One region of the Oceanimonas sp. MB9 genome, then DNA from elsewhere that is predicted to be linked to it. Evidence: riboswitches for the same ligand, from Rfam matches in the RefSeq annotation. Region 1 holds a riboswitch; each other region holds the start of a gene.
What was found. A riboswitch is a leader RNA that binds a small molecule or an ion and turns the genes downstream of it on or off. The one in region 1 is predicted to bind thiamine pyrophosphate.
Positions count from the first base shown of each region.

Region 2: linked by a shared signal. The riboswitch ahead of OJHNALOF_RS08420 (TonB-dependent receptor plug domain-containing protein) and the one ahead of OJHNALOF_RS10520 (sodium:solute symporter family protein) in region 1 are both predicted to bind thiamine pyrophosphate.
Region 3: linked by a shared signal. The riboswitch ahead of thiC (phosphomethylpyrimidine synthase ThiC) and the one ahead of OJHNALOF_RS10520 (sodium:solute symporter family protein) in region 1 are both predicted to bind thiamine pyrophosphate.
Region 4: linked by a shared signal. The riboswitch ahead of thiD (bifunctional hydroxymethylpyrimidine kinase/phosphomethylpyrimidine kinase) and the one ahead of OJHNALOF_RS10520 (sodium:solute symporter family protein) in region 1 are both predicted to bind thiamine pyrophosphate.

Region 1 is NZ_VFBE01000007.1:76,434-79,683, forward strand. It holds gene OJHNALOF_RS10515 (GGDEF domain-containing protein) at 1-1, opposite strand, end outside; gene OJHNALOF_RS10520 (sodium:solute symporter family protein) at 184-1,623, opposite strand; TPP riboswitch at 1,703-1,809, opposite strand; gene OJHNALOF_RS10525 (DMT family transporter) at 1,855-2,775, opposite strand; gene OJHNALOF_RS10530 (nitroreductase family protein) at 2,813-3,250, opposite strand, start outside.
Region 2 is NZ_VFBE01000005.1:1,095,599-1,098,848, forward strand. It holds gene OJHNALOF_RS08420 (TonB-dependent receptor plug domain-containing protein) at 1-1,568, opposite strand, end outside; TPP riboswitch at 1,621-1,722, opposite strand; gene ggt (gamma-glutamyltransferase) at 1,910-3,250, opposite strand, start outside.
Region 3 is NZ_VFBE01000003.1:13,053-16,302, reverse strand. It holds gene thiC (phosphomethylpyrimidine synthase ThiC) at 1-1,319, opposite strand, end outside; TPP riboswitch at 1,394-1,495, opposite strand; gene OJHNALOF_RS01510 (o-succinylbenzoic acid (OSB) synthetase) at 1,672-2,592, shown strand; gene OJHNALOF_RS01505 (exoribonuclease II) at 2,703-3,250, shown strand, end outside.
Region 4 is NZ_VFBE01000001.1:199,092-202,341, reverse strand. It holds gene polA (DNA polymerase I) at 1-916, shown strand, start outside; TPP riboswitch at 1,221-1,320, shown strand; gene thiD (bifunctional hydroxymethylpyrimidine kinase/phosphomethylpyrimidine kinase) at 1,356-2,162, shown strand; gene OJHNALOF_RS00970 (putative monovalent cation/H+ antiporter subunit A) at 2,364-3,250, shown strand, end outside.

The DNA of each region.
Region 1 (3,250 bases):
TTATTATTTTCATCCCTGACGGAGCCTGTTTGTCGATCAAACAAGTTTATGCCCGTTGGACTTCAGGTAACAGCGGGTACCGGCGTTTGTTGGTGGCAGCACCTCTATTTCAGACACAAAAAACCGGCGGCCTGACGGCGCGCCGGTGCTTTCGTTACGACGAAAAGGTGCGACGAAACGAAATCAGCTTTCCAGGCTGCGTACCCGGCTGGCCAGGGCGGCAAAGTCAAAGGGCTGGCGGGCGGGCACCAGCAGCAGCAGGGCGGAGATGGCCACCGGCACAAAGGTGGCCAGCAGGAAGGACTCCAGCAGGTGAGTGGCGGCTTCGCCCGGCGCCGGGAACAGCATCAGGCCGGCCACCAGGCCCCCCAGCGTGCTGAGCATGGCGTTCCAGCCCTGGTAGCGGGCGTTGTAAAAGCCAAAGAACACGGTAAAGGCCGCGGCGCAGCACAGCAGATCCGCCAGCAGGAACAGATAGAGCACGCTGAAGCCCTGAGAGGCCACATACAGCACCGGAATGGACACCAGCACGATCAACCAGCGCGACAGCCCCAGCAGGCGGTGCACACTGGTGTTGGGCAACAGCCGGCGCAGGTCCACCACCAGCATGCTGGTCAGGCCGCTGATGGTGGAGTCGGCGCTGCTCATGATCAGTGCCAGACCAAAGGGCAACAGGCCAATGGCAAACCACAGCGGCATGTTGGGCATCAGCACGCTAAACAGCGCCACCGAGCCGTCGCCGGGCAGGCCCAGGCCCACAAAGGCCAGGCCGAACAAACCCATGATAAAGATGATGGGAAAGCTGAGCACACCGCTCAGAATAAAGCCGTTGCGAATCACCTTGTTGTCTCGGGCGGCAAACACCCGCTGCCAGGTGCCCTGATAGAACAGGCCGGTCAGCACCACCGCCAGAAAGAAGGTCAGACCCGATTTCAGCCCGGTGGTGTCGAGCGGATCAAGCAGGTGGGGAGCCTTTTCCTGCAGGCCGGTCAGGGCCGGGACCAGGCCGCCGGTGGCCTGCCAGCCCAGCACGATCAGGGTGAGCAAAAACGGCAGTATCACCAGCATTTGCACCCTGTCGGTGAAAATGGTGACCCGCAGCCCGCCATAGAGGGTGTAAAGCAGGGTGGCCACCATCACAATGCCGGCGGTGGCCCACAGCGGCACCGGCGCCAGCAGCGCCACCATCTGGGCGATGGCGGTGAGGCCGGCGGTGAGGGAGATGAACATGTAGAACAGCATGATCACCAGCACGAAGCCGTACATGCCGCGGCCATAGCGGCCCAGCACAAACTCGGTGAGGGTGTGACCTTCCGGCATCAGCTCGCGAATACGCTTGCCCAGCGGAATCATCACCAGGCGGGGTGCCAGCACCCCAAGGGCGTAGCCGGTAATGGCGCCAATGCCGCCCCAGGTGGCGGCCTGGGCCGGGCCAAACAGAATCCAGGTGCCCATGGTGGTGGCCAGCAGGGTCAGCATGGTGGCGCTGCCGCCCTGGCTGTTGCGGGCCACGATAAAGTCTTCCGGTTTGTCATTTTGCCGGCGGGCGTAAAGCAGGCCGGGAATGGCGAAAACCGCGGCAAATAAACAGAGCCATAAAATAGCGGTGGTGGTGTCCAGCATGTGTTCTCCCTTTGCTCCCGAGAGCACTAAATGGCCGGAAACACGGGTGAAGGGAAGGCGGGACGGATCGGGGTTGTGCGGGATCGTTCGTTTCCTTCCCTTCGCCGGCATTATCCGGATCAGGTTCTAAGGGTTACCGCCGGTGTGGCGGAGTCTCAGCCCGTTTGGGCTCCCCCAGGAATAGCGAATCGAGAGTAAGGGCCGGCGGCGTGGTTGTCAATGTGGCGGTGCTCAGTGCTCGGCCCTCTGTGCAGCGGGCATGGGCCGGGAAGAGGCATGTTGTTGCAGCCACCAGGTTGCCATGCAGGAGAGCAGTATGCCGGGCCAGAGCCAGGCCGCCACCGGCTCGCCGCCAAACAGCCAGAGCAGCAGGGCGACCGCCGCCGGGTTGAGGTAGGTGTAGGCCATCACCCGCTGCGGGCCGAGGTGAATGCTGCCTCCCTGAAAGAGGTAACCGCTGGCCAGGGTGGCGCACACCACCAGGTAGACCATGGCCAGCCAGTCGGCCGGCGCCAGCGCCTGCCACTGCAGTGATGTCTCGGTCAGCCAGACCATGAGTCCCATCCAGATCGCACCGCCCAGCAGGGTGGCGCAGGTAAGCACCGCCACCGAGTCGTTGCGATACAGCAGCTTCATGCACAGGGAATAGGCGCACATGCAGAATACCGCCAGCAGAAACAGCCGGTCTCCCGCATTGAGCTGCAACGCCAGCGCCCGGTCCGGACTGCCCTCAAAGATCACCCAGAGCGCGCCCAGCATGCCCAGCAGGTAACTGAGCCCCTGGCCGGCGGTGACCCGGGTGCGCAGCAGCCAGATGCCCGCGATCCCGGTCAGTGCCGGCACCAGGGTGAACAGGGTGCCGGTATTGAGCGCCGTGGTACTGTGCAGCGCCTCGAACATCAAAATGAAAAACAGCGCATAAAACAGGCTGATGGTCAGGCCGCGGGGCATGGCCCGCCACAACTGGCGACGCCGGTCGGCCCGGCGCAGTACCCAGGGCAGCAGCAGGGCGGCGGCCAGCACAAAGCGCAGCAGCGTCAGGGAGGCCGCCGGGGCCACCGCCGCCAGCCGGGCCGAGATGATGAAGGATCCCGCTACCAGCAAGGTGGCGAGTAACACGCGTCCGTGGGCGTGCCAGTGTTGAGTGTTCATGGTTGCTCTCCCCGGGCCGGCCAGCGACCCCGTATGGTCAGAAACGATTCAGGATCCGCACCGCGTCAAGGGATCGTTGCCCCGGCCTGGAATGGGCGGCCCTGGTGCCCTTGCCGATGGTCAGCATCATGCCGACCACATGGCCGGGGGGCAGTCGAATTAGCTCGGCCACGCATTCGGCATCAAAGCCGATCATGGGGCAGCTGTCGTAGCCCATGGCGCTGGCGGCCAGCATGGCGGTTTGCGCCGCTATGCCCACGGAGCGGATCGCCTCGTCCCGCTGCAGTTGCGGCTTGCCGGCGTAAAAGTCGTGAATCATCGACAGCATCAGGTCGCGGGTGTCGGCGGGGGCGTCGCGCCAGCAATGGCCGGGATCATTTTGCCAGGCCTGAGTGTCGGCGCAGAGCACCAGCAGCAACGAGGCGTCGGTGATCTGCGCCTGATCCCAGGCGGCAACGCGCAACTCGGCGCGCAG
Region 2 (3,250 bases), on a different contig from region 1:
CCATTGGCACGCCTTACGTTGCGATAGGCGCTGATCTGAGCGTCATCCCGCTGCTGAAAGAACAGGGCCAGCTGAGTGTTAAGGCGATTGTCCAGCAGGCTATGCTTGGCGCCAAGTTCGTAGTTCCACAGGGTTTCGGCCTCAAAATCGCGCAGCTCGGCGGGCAGATCGCCGGTGGCGTTATAGCCGCCCACCTTGTAGCCCCGGGAGATCAGGGCGTAATACATGCTACTGGCGTCGGCCTGGTATTCCAGTGCCACCCGGCCGCCCCAGAGCAGATCGACAGGATCGCTGCCATTGTTGTCGCTGTCACGGTATTGAGTGCGATCCTGCTCTACCCGCAGGCCGTTGATCAGGGTCAGCTGGTCGGTAAGGGCCGTTTCCAGCTCGCCATAGGTGGCCACCCGGTTGGCTTCATATTCGCTGGTGAAGTGTTGTGGGGCGAAGGTGTAACGACGGGTCAGATCCGAGCTGCGGTGAAAGAAATAGACTCCGCCGGTCCAGTCGGTGCGGCCATTGAACAGAGCGGACTGCTCGGTGGAGATAAAGCGAATATCGGCGGTGGCGCCGCGCTCGTCCCGCTGGTAGTTGTCGGTGGCACTGTAGCCACCGAGGCCGGGGTTGGCCCAGTCCACATCATAGCCGTATTCCAGGTTGCTCTTGTTCACCGCCAGGGCGGTTTCCAGAATAAAGGCTTCAACGCCATACCAGCTGGCCTTGCCCGACAGGGCAATGGTTTCCTGGCGATCATGGCCCGGGTTGTCCGACAGGGTATGGCGGCTGTTGTCGAGGGAGAAGGCATCGTAGCCGTTGTCGATATTGGCGTAAAACGCGGTCAGATCCAGATCCAGATCGTCGCTGGCGGCAATGCGAAACTTGGTGCGCAGCAGGGTTTCATCAATGTTGTTGGTATTGTCGGCGTTTAAATAATCATTGGTAATAAAGCCGTCGCTCAGGTTGCGCTGGGCCGCAATGCGATAACCTACCTTGTCATTGATGGGGCCACCCACGGCCGCACTCAGGTTGCGGGTGTTGTATTCCCCCAGGGTCAGCTCCACATTGCCTTCCGGTGTATCGGTGGGCTCGTTGGCACGCACGTTAATCAGCCCGGCCAGGGCGTTGGCGCCATACAGGCTGCCCTGCGGGCCGCGCAGCACTTCAACCTGACTGGCATCCAGCAGGGTGGCGCCCGTGGTCATGGCGCTCATGTCGATGCCGTCCACCACCACGCCCACCGAAGGGTTGACCACCCCAATAAACTGGCTGCGCTCGCCCACACCACGGATCTGGTAAAACTTGCCCCGGGATGCACCGGCACTCAGGTTGACGTTGGGGGCCTTGGCCAACACGTCTTCCAGGTGGTTGGTGTTTGGCTTGTCGAGCTCGGCTTCATCGATCACGCTCACGCTGGCGGCGGTGTCCTGCAGGGTGTCTTCCCGAAAGCTGGAAGTCACCAGCACGGGGGCCAGGGTGTAAACGGATTCTGTATTTTCCTCGGCCTGGGCCGGCAGGGTGGCCGCCATGGCCAGGGTCAGGGCAGAAGGAACAAAGGGGGTCAGTCTCGGCACTTTACATCTCCATTTCAGTGCGAAGACCCGGTAACAATACGAGCAGGGCAGGGCGTTGTGAGCTTCCTATTCCTACGCCGGTATCAACCGGATCAGGTTCAAAGGGTTCGCGCGTTGCGCATCTCAGGCGGAAATGCCACCCCTTAGGATTTGGCCTTGGTTATAAGGCGAGCGGAATTATACGCATTCGGTAATAGAAATCGATAAAAACCGGCCGAATCCGGTTATTTAGTGACGAAGACGGCCGGAGATATTTCTCGACGGAGAGGTGCCGGTTGCTGGGGTGCAACCGACGTCATGGGAATAACTCAAAGGGCGGACAAGCCACCCTTTGACGGGGCTTACTGCTGCTGCACCAGGGCGGTGCCCACGCCGTGGCGGCGGGGTTCACTGACCGCGGTGACCGAGCCGTCGGCATGAAAGGCAATGCCGTTGGCGGCGCCAATCTGGTCGGTTTCCACAAAGCGGTGGCCCAGGGCTTCGAGCGCCCTGGCCTGCTCGCTGCCGGGAAAGCCGAGCAGGGTTTCCACCAGGGTGGTGTCGCCGTTGCGCTGGCTCATGCGCGGGGCTGCGAGGGCATCGGCCAGCGACATGCCCAGATCGATGTGGTTGACCATGGTCTGCAGCACGGTGGTGATGATGGTGGAGCCGCCGGGTGAGCCTATGGTAAAGGCGGGCTTGCCGTCGCGCAGCACTATGGTGGGGCTCATGCTGGAGCGGGGCCGCTTGAAGGCTTCGGCCACGTTGGGGTGCGGCGCACTGAAGTCAAAGTCGGTGAGCTCGTTGTTGAGCAAAAAGCCCCGGCCCGGCACCACAATGCCGCTGCCGCCCCAGTCTTCAATGGTAAAGGTGTAGGCCACCACGTTGCCGTGCCGGTCCGACACCGCCAGGTGGGTGGTGTGGGCCGACTCCTGCATCAGGCCGGCGGCGGCAGGGCGCAGGGGCACGGAAGGATCGTCCTGATAGGCGAAGGGATCTCCCGGCCCGCGCTGGCCGGCGGCCCGGGCTTCCAGCTGCGGGGCCCGGTGTTTGGCATATTCCTTGGACAGCAGGCCGGCGATGGGCACGTCGGTGAATTCGGTGTCGGCCACATAGGCGTTCCGGTCGGCAAAGGCCAGGCGCGAGGCTTCCAGATACAGGTGTTCCACCTCGGTGCGTGAAGCCGCCGACAGATCCCGGGTTTCCAGCAGGTTCAGTGCCTGGGCAATGGCAATGCCGCCGCTTGACGGCGGCGCCATGCCATAGACGTCATAGCCCCGGTAGGTGGAATGAATGGGCTGACGCAGCCGCACTTCGTAATCTTTGAGATCGTTCAGGGTCATGGTGGCGCTCAGCACGCTGACGCCGTCCACCACCGGCGGCTGGTTGACCGCCGCCACAATGTCGCGGGCGATGTCGCCTTCATAAAAGGCCTGAGCGCCGCCTTTGGCAATGGCCCGGTAGGTGGCGGCCAGATCCGGGTTGCTGAAATGGCTGCCCACGGGCAGGGCTTTGCCGTTCTGCAGATACAGGGCGCGGCTGGGCTCAAAGCGGGCGAACTTGTGTTCGTTTTTTTGAGCGATGCGGTGAAAGTTGTCGGTCACGGTAAAGCCCTGCTCCGCCACCTCAATGGCGGGGGCCAGGGTCTGCTCAAGGCTCATGGTGCCGTAGCGGCCAAGGGCCTCCTGCCAGCCCAGCACGGT
Region 3 (3,250 bases), on a different contig from region 1:
TGCATGGGAATATGGCCGGGGCCTTCGATGATCACCTGCACGTCGTATTCCCAGGCGATCTTGGTGAGCTCACCAAGCGTGTGCAGCTCGGCAAACTGGGCCTCGTCGTTGGCGTCGGCGATGGAGCCCGGGCGCATGCCATCACCCAGGGACAGGGACACATCGTAGGCGGCGCAGATTTCACAGATCTCGCGGAAGTTCTCGTACAGGAAGCTTTCCTTGTGGTGGGTGAGGCACCACTTGGCCATGATGGAGCCGCCGCGGGACACGATGCCGGTGACGCGCTTGGCGGTCATGGGCACATAGCGCAGCAGCACGCCGGCGTGAATGGTGAAATAGTCCACGCCCTGCTCGGCCTGTTCGATCAGGGTGTCGCGGAACACCTCCCAGGTCAGGTCTTCGGCCACGCCGTTCACCTTTTCCAGCGCCTGGTAGATGGGCACGGTACCGATGGGCACCGGGCTGTTGCGCAGGATCCACTCACGGGTTTCGTGAATGTAGCGGCCGGTGGACAGGTCCATCACGGTGTCGGCACCCCAGCGGGTGGACCACACCAGTTTCTCCACTTCTTCCTCGATGGAGGAGGTCACCGCCGAGTTGCCGATGTTGGCGTTGATCTTCACCAGAAAGTTGCGGCCGATGATCATGGGCTCGGCTTCCGGGTGGTTGATGTTGGCGGGAATGATGGCGCGGCCTTCGGCCACTTCCTTGCGCACAAATTCGGGGGTGATGTTTTCCGGCAGGTTGGCGCCAAAGCTCTCACCCGGATGCTGCTTGCGCAGCAGCTCGTCCCGCACCCGCTCGCGGCCCATGTTTTCGCGAATGGCGATGTATTCCATCTCGGGGGTGATAATGCCTTTGCGGGCATAGTGCATCTGGGTTACGCACTGGCCCAGCTTGGCCTTGCGGGGCTTGGGCAGGTGCTCGAAGCGCAGGTGATCCAGGCCGTCATCGGCCATGCGCTGCTGGGTGAAATGGGAGGTGGCGTTTTCCAGCTCCTCGGTGTCGTTGCGTTCCAGAATCCACTGGTGGCGCAGCTGGGGCAGGCCACGGCGGACATCAATTTCGGACTCGGGATCGCCGTAGGCACCGGAGGTGTCGTACACCGGCACCGGCGCATTGGGCTCGAAAATGGGGTTTTCTTCGCTGCCGCCCTTGAAGCTGTCGGCCAGGGCGATTTCACGCATGGCGACCTTCAGGTCCGGGCGTGAGCCTTCAAGATAAATACGGGATGAGTTAGGAAAGGGTTCGCCCTTCAGGTTGTGAATGTATTCCTGGGCCTGGCTGCGAACTTCACGACGGTTTACTTTTTTTGACATAGCGATCTCACTTTTGCGTCCATTTGGTGAAATGCTTGTCGGGAGTGTTGATAAAGAACTGCCTACATCCGGTGGCACATTCTTTACTTGCTTCCCTTCGCAGGTATTAGCCTGATCAGGTTCAACGGATCCCGCTTTCGCGGTCTCAGCCCATGAGGGCACTCCGACAAGATGGTCGCAGTATAACCAGACCGAGTTCACAAAAGCAAAGGACTTGTCCCCCTTGCGCCACAGCCGAAAAAGCAGCGATCGCAAACTTTTTGGCATGGCCTGTCGCACTGCCAGGAATACTGTTGCCGGTCGCGCCGGCGTGTTACCTTTATATAAAAGTAATTATTCGGAAGCCACGCCCATGCCCATTTCGGTTTATCGCTATGCCCTGCCGCTGACCAAGGAAAAGCAGATTGATGGCGTTGCCGTGCGCCGTCGCCACGGTTTTTACGTGAATATTGACGGCCACTGGGGCGAGGTGGCGCCGCCGGTGACCGCCGAATTGGCAGACACCGAAGCCGAACTGCTGGCCGCCTGCGAGCGGCTGACGCAGGGCCTTGAACACCAGGCCACCCTGCCCTGGGTTCGCTTTGGTCTGGGCTGCGCGCTCACGCCTCCCACCGCGGCGGCCGCCTCCAGCCTGCCGCTGCTGGAAGGTGAGCGGGAACCCATTATTCGCGCCTGGCGTTGCCGCCGAGTGCATCCCACTCGAGCCTGGCTGACCCTGAGCGGCGATGTGCAGTTTGATGCCGGCCTGGTGCGCGAACTGACCCTGCTGGTGCCCGGCCTGAAACTGATGCTGGACGCCGGCGGCCGACTGAGCGAAACGCAGTTGTCCGGCCTGTGGCAGCGCATTGACGGCGGCGCCATTGACTGGATTCTGGATCCGGGCCTCGATGACGCCCACACGCGGACACTGGCCCGGCAACACGACTGGCCGGTGGCGCTCAGCGCCGACCGCTGCGCCGACCGCTGCGGCGGCCGGGTGCCGGCGCCCTTTGAGGGGCTGCGTGCCCTGGTGCTGCGCCCCTCTCTGCTGGGCGAGCCCGCCCTGTGCCGGCAACTGGCCGACGGTGCTCGAGCACAGGGGCTGGACGTGATGCTGGCGGGCAATCTGGAAAGCGGCCTGGGCCACCGGCACATTGCGCAACTGGCGGGGGAACTGACGCCGAACAGCCCGGCCCAGCTCGACGGCCTGCGCTATTTGCTGCACAGCGGCGTGAACGCCCAGGGGCAGCCGGAAGCGCAAAATACCACCCTGGTGTATGGCCCGGGTTGTTGATAAAAGCACCAAAAAAGAACGCACCAAAATAGTGCAAAAGACAAGGTGTTCTTGGCAATTCGAGGGTAAATACGTATAGTCAGGCCGATATTTCGACAGGTTCCCAACACATGTTTCAAGACAACCCCCTGCTGGCCCAGCTCAAGCAACAAATCCGCGACACCCTTCCCACCAAGGAAGGCATGGTCAAAGGCACCTCCAAAGGCTTCGGCTTTCTCGAAGTCAGTGACAAGGAAAGCTATTTCATTCCGCCGCCGCACATGAAAAAGGTGATGCACGGCGATCGCATCACCGCCGTGCTGCGCACCGAAAACGACAAGGAACTGGTTGAGCCAGAGACCCTGCTGGAGCCCGGCCTGACCCGCTTTGTGGCCCGGGTGAAGTGGTTCCGTGACCGGCTCAATATTGTGCCCGATCACCCGCTGATGAAAGACGCCATCAAGGCCCGCACCATCAAGGGGATGAACGAAAAGAACCTGAAGGAAGGCGACTGGATCCTGGCCGATCTCAAGCGCCACGCCCTGAAAGACAACGGCTTTTTCGCCGAAGTGGTAGAGCTGATCGCCGGCGTGGACGATCCCATCGCCCCCTGGTGGGTGGTGCTGGCCCGCAACAGTCTGGCCAACCAAGCACCCCAGGACAGGGAACAGTGGGAACT
Region 4 (3,250 bases), on a different contig from region 1:
ACTGCTGATGGAATACCGGGCCCTGAGCAAGCTCAAGTCCACCTATACCGACAAGCTGCCGCAAATGGTCAACGAGCACAGCGGCCGTATTCATACCTCCTATCATCAGGCCAACACCGCCACCGGGCGGTTGTCGTCGTCGGATCCCAACCTGCAGAACATTCCCATTCGCACCACCGAAGGTCGCCGCATTCGCCAGGCCTTTGTGGCCGAGCCCGGCTACAAGCTGGTGGCGGCGGACTACTCCCAGATTGAGCTGCGCATCATGGCGCACCTGTCTCAGGACAAGGGGTTGCTCGATGCCTTTGCCCATGGCCAGGACATTCACCGTGCCACCGCCGCCGAGGTATTTGGCGTGCCGGTGGATGAGGTCAGCACCGAGCAGCGTCGCCGGGCCAAGGCCATCAACTTTGGCCTGATCTACGGCATGAGCGCCTTTGGCCTGGCGCGTCAGCTGGGCATTGGCCGTAACGAGGCCCAGGACTATATGAACATCTACTTCGAACGCTATCCGGGCGTGCTGCGCTACATGGAAGACACGCGGGAGCAGGCCAGCGAGCGTGGCTATGTATCCACCCTGTTCGGCCGCCGGCTCTACCTGCCTGAGATCAAGTCCAAAAACGGCGCTCGGCGCAAGGGCGCCGAACGGGCGGCCATCAATGCGCCCATGCAGGGTACCGCCGCCGACATTATCAAGAAGGCCATGGTGCGGGTGAGTGACTGGCTGACCAGGTTGCCCGAGGGCGAAGTGCGCATGCTGATGCAGGTGCACGATGAACTGGTGTTTGAAATTCGTGAAGACAAGGTGGACGCCTACCGAGAGAACATCTGTGCACTGATGCAGCAGGCGGCCACCCTGGATGTGCCCCTGCTGGTGGAAGCCGGGGTGGGAGACAACTGGGATCAGGCTCACTGATCTGGTGTAAAAAAACAGAAATGAAATAAAATTACGGATTGGGGCTTTTCTCGGCCTCGGTTCGAGAGTAAAGTAGCTTCAGGTACAGAGGCAGGGACATCCCTGTCTGACTTTCATTTGTGCATTCGATACGTGACTGCTCAGGCCGCCTTCAGCATGACTGCTGAAGGCGTTTTTTTTGCCTGTTTCAGAATTCCCTGTAACTTGTATACAAAATTAATTTTTTGTAAAAAGGTTACAGTTTTGCTGCCGAAAACCGTTCAGGGCCTCCGCTGGCATTTGGGGGAAGGGCTGGTTATCATCGGGCCATTGGTCGGGGAGCCGCAAGGCTGAGACGGCAAGGCGCCGAACCCGTTGAACCTGATCCAGTTGATACTGGCGTAGGGAACCGGCGGCAGATGTCCGATGAGGTTCCCCGCCTCACGAGGACCATAAGGACATGCACAGCAGCAAAGCCATTATTCTCTCCATTGCCGGCTCCGACAGCGGCGGCGGTGCCGGTGTTCAGGCCGACATCAAGGCCATTTCCGCCACCGGTGGCTATGCCTGTTCGGTGCTCACCGCCATTACCGCCCAAAACACCCGTGGCGTGTCTGCGGTGCACCCCATTCCTCAGGACATTATTCGCGCCCAGCTCGATGCCGTGTTCGGCGATTTGCCGGTGGCGGCGGTCAAGGTGGGCATGCTGGGCGACGTCGACACCATCAACACCGTGGCCGATGCCCTGGAACAATACCGGCCCCGGCATCTGGTGGTGGATCCGGTGATGGTCAGCGCCAACGGCGACATGCTGCTGGCTCCGGAGGCGGTGCAAAGCCTGAAGCAGCGGCTGTTGCCCCTGGCGGATGTGATCACCCCCAACCTGCCGGAAGCGGCCTGCCTGACCGATCGCCAGGTACCGGCCTCGCTGCGCGAGGTCGAGCCGTTGCTCGCGGCCCTGAAGGAGCTGAAATGCCGGGCGGTGCTGCTCAAGGGCGGCTTTTTGCAGCAGGAGCCGCGCAGCCCCGACTGGCTGTTGCATGGCGATGGCATGCGCTGCTTTGACACCCCCAGGGTGATCACCACCAACACCCATGGCACCGGCTGCACCCTGTCCGGTGCCCTGGCGTCCTACCTGGCCCAGGGCCTGGAGCTGGAGCTGGCGGTGGCCTCGGCCAAGCACTATATCGAGCGCGCCATCGAGGCCGGTGCTCGCCTCAAAATCGGCCAGGGTCGGGGACCGGTAGAGCACTTTTTTGCCCGCTGACCCCGGCATTATCGCCCCGGTCCCCTTGCGCCGGGCCGGGGCGGCTTGTAGTATTTCAGCGCTAATAACCAATAAAAAAATTGATTAACTTACTGATAGTTAATCCAATTACTTCACTGCTATAGTCTGCTCTACAGAGTCTCTCCTTTATTTTTCGCCGATCCTGATGCCCTTCCAGGGGCTTTGTAAGGAGCCTTGCGTATGCTTGTTGCCGTTCTGGCAGGTTTTATTCTGGCCGCTCTGGTGCCGCGTTTGAGCCCTTTACTGGGTAAGCACATCGGCTGGTGCCTGGCCGCCCTGCCGGCCGCCCTGTTTGGCTATTTTGCGAGCTTCTGGCCCCGGGTGACCGGGGGCGAGGTGGTGCACTTTTATTACGACTGGATTCCCAGCCTGAACGTCAGCCTCAGCTTTCTGCTGGATGGCCTGAGCCTGATGTTCGCCCTGCTGATCACCGGCATTGGTACCTTTATTCTGATTTACGCCGGTCGCTACCTGGAAGGCAACCCGGACAGGCACAAGTTGATGATGTACCTGCTGGCCTTTATGAGTGCCATGCTGGGGGTGGTGCTGTGCAGCAACCTTATCGGCCTGTTTGTATTCTGGGAGCTGACCAGCATTACCTCCTACCTGCTGATCGGCTTTAACCACGAGCAGGAAAAAGCCCGCAAGGCGGCGCTGCAGGGGCTGTTTGTCACCATGGGTGGTGGCCTGGCGCTGATGACCGGGCTGATTATGCTGGGCTGGATGGCCGGCAGCTTTGAGCTACGCGAGGTGTTGGCGCAAGGGGCGGCACTGCAGCAGCACGGGTTGTTCCTGCCGATGATGGTGCTGGTGCTGGCGGGGTGTTTTACCAAGTCGGCCCAGACCCCATTCCATTTCTGGCTGCCCAACGCCATGGCCGCGCCCACCCCGGTGAGCGCCTACCTGCACTCGGCCACCATGGTCAAGGCCGGGGTCTTTCTGATGGCCCGGCTGCAGCCGGTGATGGCGGGCAGCGACGCCTGGCTGCTGGCACTGTCGCTGTTTGGTGCCGTGACCATGACGGTGGGGGCGGTGATGTCGGTGTGCAGCACGGATCTCAAGCGCAT